DNA from 4 places in the Bradyrhizobium sp. ORS 111 genome. Region 1 is predicted to be linked to each of the others. Evidence: riboswitches for the same ligand, from Rfam matches in the RefSeq annotation. Region 1 holds a riboswitch; each other region holds the start of a gene.
The links. A riboswitch is a leader RNA that binds a small molecule or an ion and turns the genes downstream of it on or off. The one in region 1 is predicted to bind cobalamin.
Positions count from the first base shown of each region.

Region 2: it holds a riboswitch for cobalamin, as region 1 does, so the genes downstream of both, P6U30_RS28355 (ribonucleoside-diphosphate reductase subunit alpha) here and P6U30_RS34600 (TonB-dependent receptor) in region 1, are expected to answer to the same signal.
Region 3: it holds a riboswitch for cobalamin, as region 1 does, so the genes downstream of both, metE (5-methyltetrahydropteroyltriglutamate--homocysteine S-methyltransferase) here and P6U30_RS34600 (TonB-dependent receptor) in region 1, are expected to answer to the same signal.
Region 4: it holds a riboswitch for cobalamin, as region 1 does, so the genes downstream of both, P6U30_RS03145 (TonB-dependent receptor) here and P6U30_RS34600 (TonB-dependent receptor) in region 1, are expected to answer to the same signal.

Region 1 is NZ_CP120701.1:7,486,589-7,488,784, reverse strand. Features, by position in the region: gene cobU (bifunctional adenosylcobinamide kinase/adenosylcobinamide-phosphate guanylyltransferase) at 1-176, shown strand, start outside; gene bluB (5,6-dimethylbenzimidazole synthase) at 196-828, shown strand; cobalamin riboswitch at 947-1,145, shown strand; gene P6U30_RS34600 (TonB-dependent receptor) at 1,249-2,196, shown strand, end outside.
Region 2 is NZ_CP120701.1:6,161,287-6,163,482, forward strand. Features, by position in the region: gene P6U30_RS28355 (ribonucleoside-diphosphate reductase subunit alpha) at 1-1,087, opposite strand, end outside; cobalamin riboswitch at 1,190-1,402, opposite strand; partial or broken gene P6U30_RS28360 (IS6 family transposase) at 1,517-2,196, shown strand, end outside.
Region 3 is NZ_CP120701.1:1,977,016-1,979,211, reverse strand. Features, by position in the region: gene metE (5-methyltetrahydropteroyltriglutamate--homocysteine S-methyltransferase) at 1-1,371, opposite strand, end outside; cobalamin riboswitch at 1,473-1,673, opposite strand.
Region 4 is NZ_CP120701.1:691,500-693,695, forward strand. Features, by position in the region: gene P6U30_RS03145 (TonB-dependent receptor) at 1-1,142, opposite strand, end outside; cobalamin riboswitch at 1,254-1,452, opposite strand; gene P6U30_RS03150 (FecCD family ABC transporter permease) at 1,564-2,196, shown strand, end outside.

The sequences.
Region 1 (2,196 bases):
CTCGGCAGCACAGCCCGGTGATCATGGTGACCAACGAGGTGGGTCTCGGCATCGTGCCCGACAATGCGCTAGCGCGCACTTTCCGTGACGGCGCCGGCCTCATGAACCAGACCATTGCCGGCGTCGCAGAAGAGGTGGAGTTCGTGGTGGCAGGCCTGCCGCTGAAGCTTAAATAAAGATCGGATGACGAGCCTGATGGTCTCATTCGACGATACGTTTCGCCGGCAACTGCACGAATTGTTCGTGTGGCGCCGTGACGTGCGGCGCTTTCGAAGAGATCCGCTGCCGGACGGCGCGCTGGAGCGGCTGATCGAGACCGCCTGCCTGTCTCCGTCGGTTGGCCTCAGCCAGCCGTGGCGGTTCGTCATCGTCGAGGACAGGGCGAGGCGCAGCGCGGTGATCGAGGATTTCAAGCTCTGCAATGCCGATGCCCTGCAGTCCTATTCCGGTGAGCGCGCGGCGAAGTATGCCACCCTCAAGCTTTCGGGGCTCGAGGAGGCGCCGGGCCATCTGGCCGTTTTCGCGGACAAAACGAGCAGCATCGGTGCGGGCCTGGGGCGCGCGACGATGCCCGAAACCACCGAATATTCCGTCGTCGCCGCGATCTGCTCGATGTGGCTTGCCGCACGTGCGGAGGGCATTGGGCTCGGCTGGGTGTCGATCCTCGATCCGATCCGCGTTCACGGTATTCTCGACGTACCCGAGAGTTGGAAGTTTATCGGCTATCTCTGCATCGGCTACCCCGAGGCCGAGTGTGACCGGCCGGAGCTCGAGCAGGCCAAATGGGAATCGCGACGAAGTTCGGACGAGTTCACCGTGCGACGCTGATGGTTCGCGTGCCGCACTTTGACTGTTCGTCGCGAAGCCCCACGCCACTACGGGAGTACTCTGGTTTGTCTGGTTTGCAGTGCGCGCGGCCGAATCGTTGACAGTCGTTTCCGAATAAACCTATCTTGATGGCGACGGTTCTCCTTCGGGAGATCAAAAGGGAATGCGGTGCGGGCGTCGGCCCAAGGCCGTAGCTGTCCCCGCAACTGTAAACGGCGAGCCTTTCGTCACTATGCCACTGGGCCGAGCTGCCCGGGAAGGCGTCGACAGGCGATAACCCGTGAGCCAGGAGACCTGCCGTCAGTCGTGGTCACACGCGAGCACATCGGGCGGGGCGTCCTGGTGGGGTCGGCGCATTGCCGTTTGGGCATGCGGTGCCCGCGTTCGCGGTGACGTGCCACGTTAACCGCGAGTCCCTTTATGTCTTCATCTTCCCCCATTGCGCTCGGATGGCGCCTTGGCCTCGTTTGCTCGTTGTCATCGCTGCTGCCGGCCGAAAGCTGGGCGCAGACCGCTCCGTCAACCAGGCTGGATCCGATCCAGATCTCGCCTCCCGAGGCCGCGAAGCCGAAGCGTCCCTCGCGCAACAACACGGCCGCTGTTCGGTCGCGATCGAGGCTCACGACAAATCCGGCAGCCCATGACACGTCGCAGTCCGCTGTGTCGTCCGCATCGGCGTCACCGACGCTCAATGCTACCAAGCCGGAAGCAACTGGCAGCCGCCTCAACCTGACACCGCTGCAAACGCCGGCCAGCGTCGAGGTCATCTCGTCGGAGACCATCGCCGAACGCGGTCAGCACAATGTGATCGACGCCGTCACCCAGGACGGGGCCGGCTTCATCGCAACGCCGGCTCCCGGCAATGGCGGCCTGTCGTTCAGTACCCGTGGCTTCGCCGGCAGCAACTCGGTGATGACGCTGTATGACGGCACGCGCTTCTATGTCGGCTCTGGAACCCTGACCTTCCCATACGACACCTGGTCGACGCAGCGCATCGAGGTGCTGCGCGGCCCGGCCTCGGTCTTGTACGGCGAAGGCGCGATCGGCGGCGTCATCAACGTGATCCCGAAAAAGCCGCTCGCAACGCCTTACAACGACGCCGAGGTCTCGCTTGATAGCAACATGACGCGACGGCTCGCGCTCGACAGCGCCGGGCCGATCAATCCCAATGTATCGTATCGCGTGAATGCCACCGGTAACATGTCGGATGGCTGGGTCGATCGCGACAAGACATCGAATGTGGCGGTCTCCGCGGCAGTGCGGGTGCAGGCGTCCGACAATCTCGCCTTCACGCTTTCCGAGGACTACGGCGACCGTAGCCCGTCGCGCTATTTCGGCACGCCTGTCATCAACGGCGGAATCCTCGAT
Region 2 (2,196 bases), 1.3 Mb from region 1:
TGAAGCCGGGCTCCTCATTCCACTGGTCCCAGGTCTCGAGGTTGAGCGACGACAGGCAGCACACCGCGGTGCGCTCCTCGTCGCGATGATCGATACCGGTCGGCAGCGTAATCTCGCTGCATAGGTTGGAGGTCGAGACCTTGAGGCCGAGCTCGCGCTGGTGCTTGGGGAGCGCGCGGTTCACGGTGTCGATGAACAAGAGATAAGGCTCGCCGGTCTGCAGCCGGTTCTCAAGGATGCGTTGCCACAGCTGGCGGGCGTCGATCTCGCGGATGACCTCGTTAGTCTTCGGGCTCCGCAGAGCGAACGCGGTGCCGGCGCCTACGGCACGCATGAACTCGTCGGTGACGTTGATGCCGTGATGGAGGTTAAGGCTCTTGCGGTTGAAGTCGCCGGACGCCTTGCGGATCTCGAGGAACTCCTCGATCTCGGGATGGTGGATATCGAGATAGACCGCCGCCGAGCCGCGCCGCAACGAGCCCTGGCTGATCGCCAGCGTCAGGCCGTCCATGACGTGGATGAAGGGGATGATGCCTGAGGTGACGCCGCCCTTCACCTTCTCGCCGATCGAGCGAACATTGCCCCAGTAGGTGCCGATGCCGCCACCGTTGGAGGCAAGCCAGACATTCTCGTTCCAGGTGCCGACGATGCCTTCGAGCGAGTCCGACACCGAATTAAGGAAGCACGAAATAGGCAGGCCACGCGTGCTGCCGCCATTCGAGAGCACTGGCGTCGCCGGCATGAACCACAGCCGGGACATTGCATCATAAAGACGCTGAGCATGGGCAACATCGTCCGCAAACGCGCACGATACCCGCGCAAACATGTCTTGGATGCCTTCGCCGGGGAGCAGATAACGGTCGGTCAGGGTCAGCTTGCCGAACGATGTCAGGAGATTGTCGCGCGACCGATCAAGGGCGAGGTCAGACGGCTTTGGAGACGCCGCAAGGGGCCGAGGCAGCGGAGCCAGCGATGGAGGCGGAACAGACAGCTGAAGCGCGGCAGGCTTTGCCTGCGCTCGCGGCGGCCGCACACTGGACAGTGCAAGGAGATGACCCTGCTGATCGAAATCGTAAGACGGCGACATCGGCAACCCCGCGATGTTTGGCGCTGGGGGCCGCGGACGACTTGCAAGGAGACCGGGCAAATGTCCCCGGCTGCAAGCGACCTACCGGGGCACCCCGCCCGAGGACGTTCGTTCTGTCGCGGCAGGTCTCCTGGCTCGCGGGTCGCTGCGGCTGTCGGCCTTCCCGGCGCTGTCGCCAGTGACCATGATGACAACCGCTCGTCGCTTACAGTTGCGGGGGCAGCCTCGGAATAGCCATTGCCGGCGCACCGGGTTCCCTCTTAGCTTCCATCCTACGAGATATAGGAATGAAAGACCGTGACAGGTCTACATATAGGCGCGACTCGCCGAGGTTCGTCAAGCCTTGTGCTGAGGGAGATCAAGATTCAGAAGGCAAAAGGGCACCGTCAAGTTAACGAATTGGAGCGGCCGAGGCGGTAAACAACCGGCATGCCAACCGTCCGGGACCCCTCTTTATCGCCGCCATTGCTTCCCATCGGAAGCGATCAGGCTATGCCGTTTGGTCGTATTAGCTTGCGCATGGTCGAGGAAATGCTGGCGGCGTGTGGCATTGGCGTGACCTATGAAACCGTGGGCCAGTGGGGAAGGAAATTCGGCAAAGCGTTCTCCGATCGGATTCGCCAGCGCGCTCCCGCTCGCGGCGGCAAATGGCATCTGGACGAAATCGTTATCTCGCTCGCGGGCGAACAACATTGGCTCTGGCGCGCTGTCGACCAGAATGGCTTCGTCTCGACGCCTTTCCAGCGCTGAAGAGACTCGCGCGCCGCGCAGCAGTTCATGAAGAAGCTCTTGAAATCCGCCGGCACGCCGCCGCGCGTGATGATCACGGACAAGCTCCGTTCGTACGGCGCTGCGAGGGGGAAGCTGGGCTTTCACGTCGAACATCGTCAGCACAAAGCTCCCAACAATCGGGCCGAGAATTCTCATCAGGCCGACGTGGCGACGCGAGCGGATCATGAAGCGTTTCAAATCGTCCCGCCAAGCTCAACGGTTTCTGTCAGTTCACGATCAGGTCGCGAAGCTTTTCAACATCCCCTATCCCGGAGCCGTCGCTGCCGACTTCCGTCGTGCTTCGCGCGAGCGAGCCTTTGCGACTTGGCGCGAGATCT
Region 3 (2,196 bases), 2.5 Mb from region 1:
AAACGATCCAATGGTCGTCGTGGGAAATGTCGGCAAGGCAAACCGCGCGCGCTGGGCCTCGGCGCGCTTTGCGAAAGGACTGCAACGGTAGCGCTTGGTTTGGTCGATCGCAGCCATGCGCGCAGCGACGTCCGCATTGTGGATCTTGGGCGATTGCTCGCGTGCAAGTGCCGCGTTTTTTGATGCCGCGAGCACATCGGCCACGCCGGCACGATCGCCAGCAAGCGCCCTTCCTAGGGTCGCTAGTTCCTTAATTTTCTGAACCGAGAAAGCCAGCCAGCTCTTTACATCGGAATCGAGATCGGTTTCGAGCCCCAGGTCGATTGGAACATGGAGCAGCGAACATGAGGGGGCGATCTGGACGCGATCAGTGCCGAGTTTTGCCACGGTGGGCGCCAGCTGATCGACCAGCGCTGAAAGGTTGGAGCGCCAAACGTTGCGCCCATCGACGACCCCCAGTGAGAGAACGAGATCGTTGCGAATCCCAGCGACGATCGCGTTCAGCGGGTCTGCCCCCCTTACCAAGTCGACGTGGAGCCCGGAAACCGGCAAAGCCAAGGCCGTATCGAGATTACCGCCGATGGTCCCAAAGTAGGTCGCCAGCATGATTTTAAGAGCAGGTATCTCCCTAGCAAAATAGGTATAGGTACGAAGCAAGGCTTTGCGGGATATTTCGTCGAGGTCCAAGACCAGACAGGGCTCATCGAGCTGAACCCATTCTGCGCCGCGCGCGACCAGCTCACGAAGAACGTCGACATAGACCGGCAGCAGTCGATCCAACAGCGACAATGGATTGAATGAAGGATCTGCGCTCTTGCCAAGCTTCAGGAAGGTCACTGGGCCAATCAGCACGGGACGCGTCTGGTAACCAAGCCCCTTTGCCTCCTCATATTCCTCAATCGGCTTTCGAGAAGAAAGCCTGAAGATCTGCCCCTTGTGAAATTCAGGGACCATATAGTGGTAATTGGTGTCGAACCACTTCGTCATCTCCTGCGCAGGCGCGCCCTGTGCAGGATTGGAGTGAGGGCAACTCGCATCGAGTTCACCGTTCGGCGCACCGCGCGCCATAGCGAAGTAGGTGTAGAGCGGTACAGGACCTGTGGTGCAAGCGTAAACATCCGGAATGGCGCCCACCATCACACTGGTGTCGAGCACATGATCGTAAAGCGAGAAATCATTCGACGGAATGACGGTCGCGCCGAGCGATTTCTGCCGCGCCCAGTTAGCAGTGCGCAGTCCAGCTGCCGCTTCAAGCAGCTGCGCTTCGGTGGACTTCCCGGTCCAGTAGCTTTCGAGCGCGAATTTGAGTTCACGGCGCGGACCGATGCGTGGCGTACCAAGTGTAGCAACGGGAAGTGAAAGGACGGACATAGCTCTAACCCCTGGTTTGGGGCAGAGGTCATGGCGATTGCGTGCAGGAAAAGCCGCCGAAGCGGCAATTGCTTGGCGCACCACCGGGACACCCCGCCCGCGGACGAATATGTTGTCGGGGCAGGTCTCCTGGCTTGCGGGTCATCGCTGCTGTCCGGCCTTCCCGAAACCAAGCGGTTTCAGTGACTTTATTGGACAGCGGCTCGCCGCTTACAGTTGCGGGGGCAGCGCCGGCATTCGACCGGCTTCCCTCTTAGCTCCGGATCAGTGCGCTCCGGAGAACCTCGACGAAAATCAGTTATCCGAACAAGCAGCGTTCCGTCAACCTCTTGGCACGGCATCCTTCTGCGGCTCCGCTCAACAAGTCTGTAGGTGTGGCTCCATCGCGACGATCGCGATCTAAAGCCCCCTTTGCGCGATGAGTGTGCCGGGCAGTGCTCGCTTCGAACTCGGCCCTGGTCTCTGCACGCGCGAGTACATCGGGGTCGCATTTTGCCTGCAGCCGATGGCACGCGACAGATCGGCTTCGACCGAGCTACCAGTCGGTAGCCTTTACTAGCATCTTCGACATGTGAATCTCTCGACAACTTAGCAAGATCCGCCTTGCGGGACCGTCACCCTTGGAAGCTGTGGGTCAAATCAGCTTGCCCATCCCGGGCAAAGTGGTTCGAGCGGCTGGGCCGGTAAGCAGCTCCCGGTAACGTATCTATCCCGTCGGCCGTGTGCGCCGAGACGTGCGAATATGCTCTGGAAGGCATGGAAGATCTCGGCACTATCAATCAATCTCGCTTTTGCCGTGCTGGGCGCCCCCATCGATGTCGAACG
Region 4 (2,196 bases), 1.2 Mb from region 1:
GTCGGCACCGTGCCGAAGAAGCCGCTCTGCGTGTCCCGCTGCCGCCAGCCGCCGTCGATGATCAGGTCAACGCCGTTCATCAGGGTCTTGGTGAAGCCGGTGGTGACGCTCGCGGTCTGTTGAGTGGCATAATCGTATGGGGTAGCCGCGCCCCTGCGATCGGTCAGCAGCTCATTGACACCGATCGACGGGTCCACGATCCGGCCACCGGGAAGGCCGAGCTTCTGGTCGCTCCCGGTGACGGTCAGGAACGCGGTGAGGTCCGGCGTGGTGTAGCTGATGTTGCCGACACCGTTGCGCTGGTCGAGCGCATTGTTGACGCGATAGCCGTCGGACTTGATGCCGTTGCCGTAGAACGACGTCGACCACGGCCCCGAATTCACCGCGGCGGAGACCGCGGCCATGCGTTGGTTGAACGAGCCGAAGCCGGTTTCAGACTTCACGGAAACCGGCGGTCCGCCGACGCCGGTCTTGGTGACGATATTGACGACGCCGCCGACTGCGTTGTCGCCATAGAGCACGGCGCCGCTGTTGCCGCGCGTGATCTCGATGCGCTCGATCGAATCGATCGGGATGGTGGTGAGGTCGAAGCCGGCCTTGTCGATGTCGTTGAGGCGGCGGCCGTTGAGCAGGAACAGCGTATTGTTGGAGGCGAATGCGCCGAAGCCGCGCAGGTCGACCGAGGTCTTGGCGCCGTTCACGCCGCCATAGAGAGATTCCAACTGCACGCCCGGCACCTGCGCGAGGATTTCGGGCAGCGTCTGCACCGGCGAATGCGCGATGTCATCGGCCGTGATCACCGTCGACGATGCGCCGACGATGCCCGCGAACTGATGCCCGCCGCCGGCGGTCCCGCCGGTCGCGGTTCCGACCGATGGGGCATTCGATCCGGTCCCGGACCCGGTGCTGTTGCTCTGCGTGTTGCCCGGGGCCGGGCGGCGCGGTGCGTGGGACTCGTCGACACTGCCCGGCTTGGCGCGGGTGACGTTCTGGTCACCGGGCTTGGTGACCTCGATGGGCGGAAGCACCTCCGCAGCAGGCGACTGCTGAGCCTGCGCGGCCGAAGCACAGAGCGATGGCGCCGATATTGCGGACGCGAGCAGCAGCGCGCGGCGCAGTCGGATTGAAGCAAGGGACAACATGGGCGAGACTTCGGTAACGTCAGTGGCACGTCACCGCGAACCCAGTCTCACCCCTTGCGCGACGGCACTTCGGGTGAAGCCAATGTCTGTACTCCCCGACCGACATCGTCGCGTGTGACCACGGCTGACGGCAGGTCTCCTGGCTCGCGGGTCGTTACCCTTCGTCGCCTTCCCAGGACCGAGAGTCCCAGTGGCCTGTGACGAAGGATTCACCGCCTACAGTTGCGGGGGCAGCCGCGGCGTTGGGGCAGTTTCCCCGTACCGCATTCCCTTTTCATCTCATGAAAGAACCGTCATGGTCACTAGGGTTCGGTCGGCGACCAAAGTCAATCCCGGCGGAACCAGGGCAGCGGCCGGACGGGTATGGTTTTCACCGAGTGTCGCTTGTCTGCCACGGCGATCGCTGTAAGAGCATGATCCGATGAGTGTGCAGGATTTCGCCTTGGCGGCCGAGGTCGCAGCGCGGCGCCGCCTGGGTGCGACCATAGCGCTCACGGCGCTCGTGGTCTTGCTCGTGCTGATCTCGCTCGGCATCGGGCCGGTGCGGCTGTCACCGCTCAGGGTGATCGCGGCGCTGTTCGGCGGCGGCACCGACGTGGCGCAGGTGATCGTGCGCGAGATTCGCCTGCCGCGAACCATCCTGGCGTTTGCGATCGGCGGCATTTTGGGATTGTCGGGTGCGGCGCTGCAGGGGCTGTTGCGCAATCCGCTGGCCTCGCCGTCGTTGTTCGGCGCGCCGCAGGCCGCCGCGTTCGGTGCGGTGCTGGTGATCGCGCTCGGGCTGGCCGATGTACGCTCGTTCGCGCTGCCGGTCGCGGCGATCATCGCGGCGTTCGGCTCCGTGTTCGCCCTGCTTGCGATCGCCGGGCGCAATGCGGGGCTGTTGATCCTGATCCTGTCGGGGCTTGCGATCTCCAGTTTCGCAGGCGCTGCAACGGCGCTGGTGATGAATCTCTCCAGCAACCCCTTCGTGGCGCTGGAGATCGCGTTCTGGCTGCTCGGCTCGCTCGAGGACCGCAGCTTCCAGCATGTGACGATTGCGCTGCCCTTCATT